2 regions of the Xanthobacter pseudotagetidis genome follow, and region 2 is predicted to be linked to the other one. Evidence: predicted binding sites of a transcription regulator. Region 2 holds the regulator's gene; the other holds the start of a gene.
What was found. Region 2 encodes PhoB, which activates phosphate uptake and scavenging genes when phosphate is short. Its sites were predicted from a motif close to TGTCATNNANCTGTCAT; they were not measured.

Region 1 (5,737 bases), 650 kb from region 2:
GGATCGGCACCGCGAGGAGGGCAATCACCAGCGGCTGGGCGAGAATCTGTTCCCCCTGGAAGGCGAACAGCAGCACCAAGGTGGCGAGCAGCGCCACCAGCGAGAGCGGCTGGAGCACGCCGAGGAGACGATCGAGACCGGCTTGCCCACCAGCCGAAATGATGCGCCCGCGCAGGAACTGCGCTGCGATCACCGGCACGACGATATAGAGCACGACCGACAGGATGAGCGTGTCCCATGGCACGGTGATGGAGGACAGGCCCAGTAGAAGCCCCACCACAGGGGCGAAGGCGACGATCATGATGGCATCGTTGAGCGCCACCTGGGAGAGGGTGAAATGGGGCTCGCCGCGGGTGAGGTTCGACCACACGAACACCATGGCGGTGCAGGGCGCGGCGGCGAGCAGGATGAGGCCGGCGATGTAGCTGTCGATCTGGTCGGCCGGAAGATAGGGCCGGAACAGGTGGCCGATGAACAGCCAGCCGAGGAAGGCCATGGAGAACGGCTTCACCGCCCAGTTGACGAGAAGCGTCACCGAGATGCCGCGCCAGTGCCGGCCCACCTGCTTCAGGGCCGAGAAGTCGATCTTCACCAGCATGGGCACGATCATCAGCCAGATGAGGAGCGCCACGGGCAGGTTCACCCGTGCCACCTCCAGCGAGCCGATGGCCTGGAAGACGGACGGCGCCAGCGCGCCGAGCGCAACGCCGGCGATGATGCACAAGAAGACCCAGATGGTGAGATATCGTTCAAAGATGGACACGGGCGCGTTTCTCCAGCATTGGCTCGCGGGGTCCGTCGCCAGCATGGGCGGACCAGATGACGGCAGGAAGACCCCTCATGCCGCCTGCCCCGACAGCGTGAGGTCGGTCGCCCCTTCCATCCGCCCGATCTCGGCGAGGCTCGCCTTGAGCGAGGCAAGATCGAGCTGCTCGAACGGCAGATTCACGAAGGCGGACATGCGTGTGGCGAGGTGTCGGTAGGTCTGAAGGAAGGCGGCCTTCTGCTCCGCTTCGGTTCCCTTCACGAGGACCGGATCGGGCAGGCCCCAATGCACCCGGAGCGGGTGCCCCGGGAAAGCCGGACAGATTTCGCCAGCCGCGGTGTCACAGGTGGTGATGATGAAATCCATCTCTGGCGCGTCGTCCGCCGCGAAGGCATCCCAGCTCTTGGACGTGAGAGCGGAGGCGTCGTAGCCGAGGGATTGGAGCATGGCGATCGCCATGGGGTGCGGCTTGTGCTTCGGCCGGCTCCCCGCGGAAAAGGCCCTGAATCGCCCACGTCCCTCGCGATTGAGCAGGGCCTCGGCGATGAGCGACCGCGCCGAGTTGGCCGAGCAGACCAGCAGCACGTTGTAGACGCGATTGTTCGCGGCGACGGGACGCAGCTGCGGAAAGGCCGCGGGACCTGTCCCGCAGCGGGGAGAGACCGCAAAGCCCATCTCTGCCATCAACTGGCTCAGGACCGGGCCCGCGGTGGACAGGCTGGCGGCATAGATGATGGACCGCCCCTCACGCCGCGACGTGACGAGGCCGGCACGCTCCAGCAGGCCGAGATGCACCGACATGGTATTGTGCGCCACCGCCAGCAGGCGGGCGATGTCGCCCGCCGGTAGCCCGTAGGGCACATAGCGCAGCAGAAGACGATAGGTCTCGAAGCGCGTGCCTTGGGATAGCGCATCGAAGATCCGCGTCGCGTCTTCCGCATTGAGCTTCGTCTCGTCCATCTCGCCTCACCGTTCGAATGCCGCTCGCGTCAGCCCATGCGCCTCAGGCGCCACCCTTGAAGGTCTTGATCCAATAGTCCTTGACCTGCTGGACCAGAGCGGGCGGCAAGGGAACATAGCCGAGCTCAGACGCGAATTTCTCGCCGTCGCCGAGGGCGAAGCGCCAGAACTCGAAGGCGGCCTGGCTGTTCGCCGGCACCTTGGGCTCGCGGTACATGAGCGCGAAGGTGGTCGCCGCGATGGGGTAGGCATCTGCGGCGGGGGAATCGGTGATGACGACGAAGAAGTCCTTGGCGCTGGCCCAGTCGAAGCTCAGCGCCGCCGCCTGGAACGCCGCCGCGCTGGGCGCGATGAACTTGCCGGCGCGGTTCTGCACGAGGCCGTAGGCCAGCTTCACCTGCACCACATAGGTGTATTCGACATAGCCGATCGAGTTCGGGACCCGCTTGACCTCGCTCGAGACCCCTTCGTTGCCCCGCGCACCATACCCCACCGGCCAGGCGACGGCGCTGCCTTCGCCGACCTGCTGCTTCCACTCCGAGCTCGCCTTGGCAAGGTAGGACACCCAGTTGAACGTGGTCCCCGATCCGTCGGAACGGTGCACCACCACGATCTTCGCGTCGGGGAGCTTGACGTCGGGATTGAGGGCTTTGATGGCGGGATCGGACCAGGTGGTGACCTTGCCGAGATAGATGTCGGCGAGAAGGGCGCCGGTGAAGCGGAGCTGGCCGGGTCCCACGCCGTCCACGTTGAACACCGGTACGACACCGCCGAACACGATGGGGAACTGGCCGAGACCGGACTTCTCCAGTTCCTCGGGCTTGAGCGGCTTGTCGGACGCGCCGAAGTCCACCACGCCGTCCTTGATGCGGTTGATGCCAGATGACGAGCCCACCGACTGGTATCCCACGAGGTGTCCGGTGCGCTCGCGGAACACCTCCGCCCATTTCCAGATGATGGGATAGGCGAAGGTGGAGCCAGCGCCCCGCACCTCCGCGGCGTGCGCCGCAGGCGCGAGCGTCGATAGGGCCGCGAGCGCAGCCGCGGCTGTCCAGGCAAGAATGCGATTCACGGCTGGCCTCCCTTGGGTCCTCGCGACATGTCGCTGGAGACAGATAGCTCCATATGAGTCGTTATGTCGATAGGAGTGGACAGATCGCTATATGGCCTTCGTGTCACTCTTGTGACGCCACGCGCGCCGCCCCTTCCGCTGCGATAGTATAATTGTCGATATTTCGATACCAATAGAATTGATGTGGTGTAGACGCGATTTGCCGGCGAGGTTGAGCGGCGAATTTGCTCGGGCGCTGCAACGAACAATGGGTGTTTCGTCAGGCATTTCAATAAGTCGTATCCGCTGACGCGGGTCTGGTCAGATCGATAAAGCTGCAATAATTCATCGCAGGCCGATGTTATTTACCTGCAAACAATATCGCATAACGCCGAAAATCGGCGAGAAATACATCAAATCAATTTTGATAAAATCTCTGTTGATTCACGCATATCGCTCGATATACACAAATTGTCATGAGATCGTTACACGACTTGCTTAGAGCCCGTGAGGCTAGGCGAGCGTCAGAGGCCCTAGCGGCACTGTCCAGGGAGACGGCATCCTCATGAAGATCATCACTTTCGCGAGCGCCTTCGCGCTGCTCGCCACCGGCGCGGCCTTCAACGGGGCGGCCGCTCAGGCACTGGTCAAGGTCGACGGCTCATCCACGGTGTTCCCCGTGACCGAAGCCATGGCCGAGGAATTCCAGAAGGTGAACAAGGATATCAAGGTGACGGTCGGCATCTCCGGCACCGGCGGCGGCTTCAAAAAGTTCTGCCGCGGAGAGATCGACATCTCCGACGCCTCGCGCCCGATCACCTCCGCCGAGCAGAAGGCCTGCAAGGAGGCCGGCATCGAATATATCGAGCTGCCGGTCGCCCTCGATGCGCTCACGGTCATCGTCCACCCGTCCAACACCTGGGCGAGCGAAATGACAGTCGCGGACCTGAAGAAGATCTGGGAGCCTGAGGCCCAGGGCAAGATCACCAACTGGAAGCAGGTCCGCGACAGCTACCCGGACCGCCCGCTGGTGCTCTACGGCGCGGGTGTCGATTCCGGCACCTACGACTATTTTACCGCCGCCATCGTCGGGAAGGAGCACTCCAGCCGCGGCGACTTCACCGCGTCGGAAGATGACAACGTCCTGGTCCAGGGCGTGGCGGGCGACGCGAACGCCCTCGGCTTCTTCGGTCTCGCCTATTATGAAGAGAACACCGGCAAGCTGAAGGCGGTGAAGATCAAGGTCGATGACGCCGCGCCCGCCGTGGAGCCGTCGGTCGAGAATGCCCGCACCGGCAAGTACCAGCCCCTGTCGCGGCCGATCTTCATCTATGTGAACAAGAAGGCGGCCGAAACCCGCCCGGAGGTGGCGAAGTTCGTCGAGTTCTACCAGGACCCGAAGCACGCGGTCGAGCTGGTCAAGGAAGTGGGCTACGTGCCCCTGCCGGAGAGCGCCCTGAAGGTGTTCCAGGAGCGCTTCAAGAAGCGGGAGATCGGCACCGGCTTCACCGGCTCGAAGGTGGGTGTCTCGGTGGAGGACCTCGTCAAGGAGAAGCTCGTCTACTGACGCGTGGGAGCACGCGCCGACCGGATGAATTCAATCTGATCGGATCCAGCTTTCGGGGGAGGCGCTCCGGCGCCTCCCCTCCCAAGAGGAAGCGAGCTTTATCGAAGCCATGATCACCCAGGGCAGAACAGGACGACCGCGCCTGACGGTCTCACCCGCCTTCCTCGCGCGGCGGCGTGTGGTGGACCGTGTCATGCGCATTGTCCTGTTCCTCAGCGCCGCCCTCTCGGTGCTGGTGACGGCGGGCATCGTCTATGTGCTGCTCTCCGAGAGCATCAAATTCTTCGCGCAGGTCTCCATCGTCGATTTCCTCACCGACACCCAGTGGACGCCGGTATTCCAGGACAAGCATTTCGGCATCATGACGCTGGTGTCGGGCACCCTCATGAGCTCTCTGATCGCGCTCATCGTCGCGATTCCGGCGGGAACCGTGCTTGCCATCTACCTGTCGGAATTCGCCCGCCCGCAGGTGCGCGAGACCATCAAGCCGTTCCTGGAGCTCATCGCCGGCGTGCCCACGGTGGCGTTCGGCTATTTCGCCCTGTTGTTCCTCACGCCCATCTTCCAGACCTTCATTCCGGGCCTCGCGGGCTTCAACCTGCTGGTGCCCGGCATCGTCATGGGCATCATGATCCTGCCCTACATCGTCTCGGTGAGCGAAGACGCCATGCGGGCGGTGCCGGGCGAACTACGGGAAGGCGCCTACGCCCTCGGCTTCACGCGGCTCCAGACGGCAGTGCGGGTGGTGATTCCCGGCGCGTTCTCCGGCGTGACGGCGGCCTACATCCTCGGCATGTCGCGTGCGGTGGGCGAGACCATGGTGGTGGCCATCGCCGGCGGCCAGCAGGCGAAGCTCGCCCTCAATCCCCTGGAGGGGGCCGCGACCATCACCGCCTACATCGTGCAGATTAGCCTCGGCGACGTCCCGCACGAATCCATCGCCTACCTCACCATCTTCGCCGCCGGCATGATGCTGTTCCTCATGACCTTCGCCTTCAACATCGTCGCCTTCTGGCTGCGCCGGAAGTACCGTGAAGTCTATTGAGGGGCATGCCGTGAAGCCGATCGCATCGCCGTCCTCCCACCGCCGCTCCGATGCCGAGATCATCGCCCGGGCGCATCGCTCCGACCGCAACTTCGCGATCCTCGGCCTCGGCGTCCTCGTCGTCTCGATGGTCGTGCTGCTCTCGCTCATCGTGGACTTCATGGTTGATGGGCTCGGCCGCATCGACCTCGACTTCCTCATGAGCTTCCCCTCCCGGCGGGCCTCTGAGGCGGGCATCCTGTCCGCCTGGGTGGGAACGACACTGGTGATGCTCGTCACCGCCGTGCTCGCGGTGCCCCTCGGGGTCGCTGCCGGCCTCTATCTCGAGGAATATGCGCCGCGGAACTG
Region 2 (5,737 bases):
AGGCGATATCCACCATCTTCGCGATGTTCGCCATCTTCCTGCTGGGCTGGATCCTGTGGACCCTGCTCGCCCGCGGGCTTCCGGCCCTGAGCCTCGGGGTGTTCACCAACGTGACCATGCCGCCGGGCCAGAACGGCGGCCTCGCCAACGCCATCGTCGGCTCGCTGATCCAGATCGCCATCGCCATGGCCATCGGCGGACCGATCGGCATCTTCGCCGGCACCTTCCTGGCGGAGAACGGCAAGGGCACGAAGATCGGCGCCGCCGCCCGCTTCGTGAACGATATCCTGCTCTCTGCGCCCTCGATCCTGGTGGGCCTGTTCATCTATGGCTTCCTGGTGGTGCCGTTCGGCGGCTTCTCCGGCTGGGCCGGCGCGCTGGCGCTGGCGATCCTGGTGATCCCGGTGGTGGTGCGCACCACCGAGGACATGCTGAACCTCGTGCCGGTGGGCCTGCGCGAGGCCGCGTTCGCGCTCGGCGCGCCGCAGTGGAAGGTGGTGATGCTCGTGACCTGGCGCGCCGCCAAGGCCGGCATCGTCACCGGCGTCCTGCTCGCCATCGCCCGGGCGGCGGGCGAGACGGCGCCGCTGCTCTTCACCTCGCTCGGCAACAATTCCTGGTCCCTGGACCTCTCCAAGCCCATGGCCAGCCTGCCGATCGCCATCTACCAGTATGCCGGCAGCCCGTTCGACGACTGGGTGGCGCTCGCCTGGGCCGGCGCGCTCATCATCACGGTGGGCGTGCTGGTGCTGAACGTTCTCGCCCGCCTGTTCCTGGCGCGCACGAAATAGCCTCCGCTCCGGGGCCGGGCGCCCGCCGCGCCGCCCGGCCCTGGAACGGAAAGACCCAAGGAATCGCTCGCGGCCGGGACGCAAGCCGGGCGCTTCAGGATCCAAGTGAGGCTCAGATGAACTCTGCCGTCGATCCCACCTTCAATCTCGCCTCGGCCGTCGCCGCCAAGCCCGACGCCCCGCAGGCGCCCGCCAAGATCAAGGTGCAGAACCTGCAATTCTACTACGGGCAGAACCATGCCCTGAAGAACATCAACTTCGAGATTCCCGAGAAGCGCGTGACCGCGATGATCGGACCGTCGGGCTGCGGCAAGTCCACGCTGCTGCGCGTGTTCAACCGCATGTACGACCTCTATCCCGGCCAGCGCGCGGACGGCCAGGTGATGTTCGATGGCGTGAACATCGTCGGCAAGGAACTGGACGCCACCATCGTGCGCACCCGCATCGGCATGGTGTTCCAGAAGCCCACCCCGTTCCCCATGTCGATCTACGACAACATCGCCTTCGGCGTGAAGCTGCACGAGCGCCTCTCCAAGGCGCAGATGGACGAGCGCGTGGAATGGTGCCTGCGCAAGGCCGCGATCTGGGACGAGACCAAGGACCGCCTGCACACCTCGGCGCTCGGCATGTCCGGCGGCCAGCAGCAGCGCCTGTGCATCGCCCGCACCATCGCGGTGAAGCCCGAGGTGATCCTGCTCGACGAGCCCACCTCGGCGCTGGACCCGATCTCCACCTCGAAGATCGAGGACCTGATCGACGAGCTGAAGCGCGAGTTCACCATCGTCATCGTGACCCACAACATGCAGCAGGCGGCGCGCTGCGCGGACATCACCGCCTTCTTCTATCTCGGCGAGCTGATCGAGGTGGCGCCTTCGGACGTGATCTTCACCAATCCGAAGGAGATCAAGACCCGCGACTACATCACCGGCCGCTTCGGCTGAGCGCGCAAGGAACATCGAGATGCCCGAGCATACCGTTTCCTCCTTCGACGCCGAGCTGAAGGAGCTCGGCCGCAAGGTGGTCGAGATGGGCGGCCAGGCCGAGCGCCTGGTGGCCGACAGCGTCACCTCCCTGATCCGTCGCGACGCCGCCCTGGCGCAGCGCGTGGTGCTCCTGGACGCCACTTGCGACCAGATGCAGCGCGAGATCGAGGAGAAGGCCATCCTCGTCATCGCCAAGCGCCAGCCGGTGGCCGGCGACCTGCGCGAGGTGGTGGCCTCGATCCGCATCGCCAACGACCTGGAGCGCATCGGCGACCTCGCCAAGAACGTCGCCAAGCGCGTGATCGCCATCGAGGGCGAGTATCATCCTCAGAAGCTGGTGCGCGGGGTGGAGCACATCTCCGACCTGGTGCTGGAGCAACTGAAGGAAGTGCTCGACGCCTATGCCGGCCACAACGAGGCCAAGGCGGTCGAAGTGTGGGGCCGCGACGGCGCCATCGACACCATGTACACCTCGCTGTTCCGCGAGCTCCTCACCTACATGATGGAAGACCCGCGCAACATCTCGGTCTGCACGCATCTTCTGTTTTGCGCGAAGAACATCGAGCGCATCGGCGACCACGCCACCAACGTGGCGGAGATCGTCTACTACATGGTCACCGGCCAGAACCTGCCGGAGAGCCGCCCCAAGGCGGACGCCTCCAGCGAGACCACGGTGGCCTTCCCCGGACGGACCGTCCAGGGCTGAAGCCGGGAGCGCCGGGCGGTCCCGCGCGGGCCGCAGGCGCTTCCTTTCGAGGCGCGGCGCCGGGCCACTCGGCTCCTGCGCCTGTTGATGACAGTCGGATGAGAGACCCGTGCCGGCGCGTATCCTGATCGTCGAGGACGAGGAACCGTTGACCCTCCTGCTCCGCTACAACCTGGAGTCGGAGGGCTATGGCGTCGAGGCCGTCGCCCGCGGCGACGAGGCGGAAACCCGCCTGCGCGAGAGCGTGCCGGATCTGGTCATCCTCGACTGGATGCTGCCTGGCCTCTCCGGCATCGAATTGTGCCGGCGCCTCAGGACCCGCCCGGAAACCGAGCGCCTGCCAGTGATCATGCTCACAGCCCGCGGCGAGGAGACCGAGCGCGTGCGCGGCCTCTCCACCGGGGCGGACGACTATGTGGTGAAGCCGTTCTCGGTACCCGAGTTGCTCGCCCGCGTGCGCGCGCTGCTGCGCCGGGCCAAGCCGGAGCATGTGGCGACGCTGCTGCGCGCCGGCGACATCGAGCTCGACCGCGAGACCCACCGCGTCCACCGCTCCGGCCGCGAGGTGCATCTCGGGCCGACCGAGTTCCGGCTGCTGGAATTCCTGATGCAGAGCCCCGGCCGTGTGTTCTCGCGCGAGCAACTGCTCGACGGCGTGTGGGGCCAGGACGTCTATATCGACGAACGCACCGTGGACGTCCATGTGGGCCGCCTGCGCAAGGCGATCAACCGCGGCCGCCAGTCGGACCCCATCCGCACCGTGCGCGGGGCCGGCTATTCCTTCAACGAGATGTTCGCGCGGGCGCACTGAGCGCTACGCTGATAGCCGGCCGCCGTGCCGGAAGGCCGCGAATGCTCCGGTCGAGCCGGAGCGTGACGGTGTTGCTGTTGGATGACGCCGGCCTGCCTCACCCCCGTCGCCCTCCGGCTCGACCGGAGGGCCCATGCCAGTGCCGGGCAGCGCGCGCGCCCCGTCTTTTCAGGCGAGGTAGGCGAGGCGCCGGTCGCGCCGGCGGTCCTGCACCGGCTGGTAGGCGATGCGCGCGTGATGGGCGCAATAGGGCAGGCCCTGCTTGGACTTGCCGCCGCAGAAGTAGAAGCCGTCCGTGCCCGGCTCGCCCATGGGCCAGCGGCAGGTGCTCTCGGTCAGGTTCATGATGGTGCAGCGCTGGCCGATCGGTACCACGTTGTCCGCGGACTGGGGAGCCGGGGCGGGAGCCTCTTCCGCCATCTGCTCCAGTTCGGGGGCGAGCGCCGTGGCGCCGTGGGTCAGGGGACGCTGCGGACGCGCGTCGCGCCGCGGCTCGGCCTCGCGCGCCGGCTTGCGCGGGCGCGCCGCCGTGGGGGCGGTCTTGGCCCGGCCCGAAAGGCCGAGGCGGTGCACCTTGCCGATCACCGCATTGCGAGTCACCTCGCCCAGCTCCGCGGCGATCTGGCTCGCGGAAAGGCCGTCTCCCCAAAGCTTCTTCAAAAGCTCGACGCGCTCGTCGGTCCAGCTCATGGCTCGTCTCCCATCTGCCGCATCTCGAGTGGCGCCGGAATAAGGGCGCCGGACGCTGTGCCGCGGCGCCGCCCGGAAAAGCCGGACTCCTCCCGCGAGCCCCCGCGCGACATTGCGCGGGAGTCGGCCACAATCACCGTCCCGAGGAAGAGTGGCGCACGATATGTCGTGGCCAACTGAAAATTAACCTACAATATGCACGCCCCCGGCGACAGAGTCCCGATTCGGCGCCCGGGTCGTTTTCCCCAGGTCGTTGCACGCGGGACTCACCTTCCTGTGGATCGTCAAGGCCGAAAGGGCACTCTGGCGGCCTGTGTAGGCGCGGCGGCGATGTTGACCTCGCGCGCGCGATCATTAGTATTGCGAAAATTGTCGGGCCGCCCCCGGTTGGGCGGCCCTTTTTAATTTCCGGCCGCCTGCGAGCCGGCTCAGGGGAAGCTCCACCCGCACGGGTCTTGAAGGCAACGTCTCGAACGAAACGGGGTCTGGAAGGCACGGGCGGCGGGTCAGCCCCCCGCACTGGAGGAAGTCGTGATCTCCGCCGTCCTGCCGACCTATGCGCGCATCGACCTCGAATTCGAACGGGGAGAGGGCTCGTGGCTCGTCACGACGGGCGGGCGACGCTTCCTCGACTTCACCGCCGGCATCGCGGTGAACATCCTCGGCCATGCCCATCCTGGCCTCGCGGCCACGCTCGCCGAGCAGGCGGGCAAGCTGTGGCACGTCTCCAACCTGTTCCGCATTCCCGGTGGCGAGCGCCTCGCCGAGCGCCTCACCGCCGTGACCTTCGCCGACACGGTGTTCTTCACCAATTCCGGCGCCGAGGCGCTGGAGTGCGCCATCAAGATGGCGCGCAAGTATCATTACGCGTCGGGCCATCCGGAGAAGAACCGCATCCTCACCTTCGAGGGCGCCTTCCACGGCCGCACCCTGGCGACGCTCGCCGCCGGCGGCAGCGCCAAGTACCTCGAAGGCTTCGGGCCGGACCTTCCCGGCTTCGACCAGGTGCCGTTCGGCGACCTCGACGCGGTGCGCGCGGCGATCACGCCTCAGACCGGCGCCATCCTGGTGGAGCCGGTGCAGGGCGAGGGCGGCGTGCGGGTGCCCCCGCATGCTTTCCTCAAGGGCCTGCGCGCGCTCTGCGACGAGCACGGCCTGCTGCTGGTGCTGGACGAAGTGCAGTCCGGCGTCGGCCGCACCGGGCGCCTGTTCGCCCACGAATGGGCCGGCATCACGCCCGACATCATGGCGGTGGCGAAGGGCATCGGTGGCGGCTTCCCCATGGGGGCTTGCCTCGCCACCGAGGAGGCGGCCAAGGGCATGACGCTCGGCACCCACGGTTCCACCTTCGGCGGCAATCCGCTCGCCATGGCGGTGGGCAACGCGGTGCTCGACCACGTGCTCGCCGACGGCTTCCTCGACCACGTGAACAAGGTCGCCGGTCGCTTCGCCCAGCGCCTCGCGGAGGTCAAGGACCGGCATCCCGCCATCATCGCCGAGGTGCGCGGCCAGGGCCTGCTCATGGGCCTGAAGGCCAATGTGCCCGCCGGCGACCTGGTGGTGGCCCTGCGCGAGGAGGGGCTGCTCGCCCCCGGCGCGGGCGACAATGTGGTCCGTCTCTTGCCTCCGCTCACTGTGAGCGAGGAGGAGGCGATGCTGGCGGCCGACAAGATCGAGGCCGCCTGCGTCAGGCTCGAGAAGAGCTTCGCTCCGGCGAGGGGGGCGGCGGAATGAAGGCTGGGGCGAAGGCCAAGGG

Region 1: the regulator PhoB is predicted to act here: its motif matches at 3,250-3,266, upstream of V5F67_RS18415 (PstS family phosphate ABC transporter substrate-binding protein).

The regions. Positions count from the first base shown of each region.
Region 1 covers NZ_CM195534.1:4,016,910-4,022,646, reverse strand. Annotated here, with positions in the region: gene arsB (ACR3 family arsenite efflux transporter) at 1-763, opposite strand, end outside; gene V5F67_RS18425 (arsenate reductase/protein-tyrosine-phosphatase family protein) at 839-1,726, opposite strand; gene pstS (phosphate ABC transporter substrate-binding protein PstS) at 1,770-2,798, opposite strand; gene V5F67_RS18415 (PstS family phosphate ABC transporter substrate-binding protein) at 3,343-4,344, shown strand; gene pstC (phosphate ABC transporter permease subunit PstC) at 4,538-5,389, shown strand; gene pstA (phosphate ABC transporter permease PstA) at 5,400-5,737, shown strand, end outside.
Region 2 covers NZ_CM195534.1:4,666,194-4,671,930, reverse strand. Annotated here, with positions in the region: gene pstA (phosphate ABC transporter permease PstA) at 1-791, shown strand, start outside; gene pstB (phosphate ABC transporter ATP-binding protein PstB) at 908-1,732, shown strand; gene phoU (phosphate signaling complex protein PhoU) at 1,752-2,480, shown strand; gene phoB (phosphate regulon transcriptional regulator PhoB) at 2,590-3,291, shown strand; gene V5F67_RS21360 (GcrA family cell cycle regulator) at 3,460-3,981, opposite strand; gene V5F67_RS21355 (aspartate aminotransferase family protein) at 4,513-5,715, shown strand.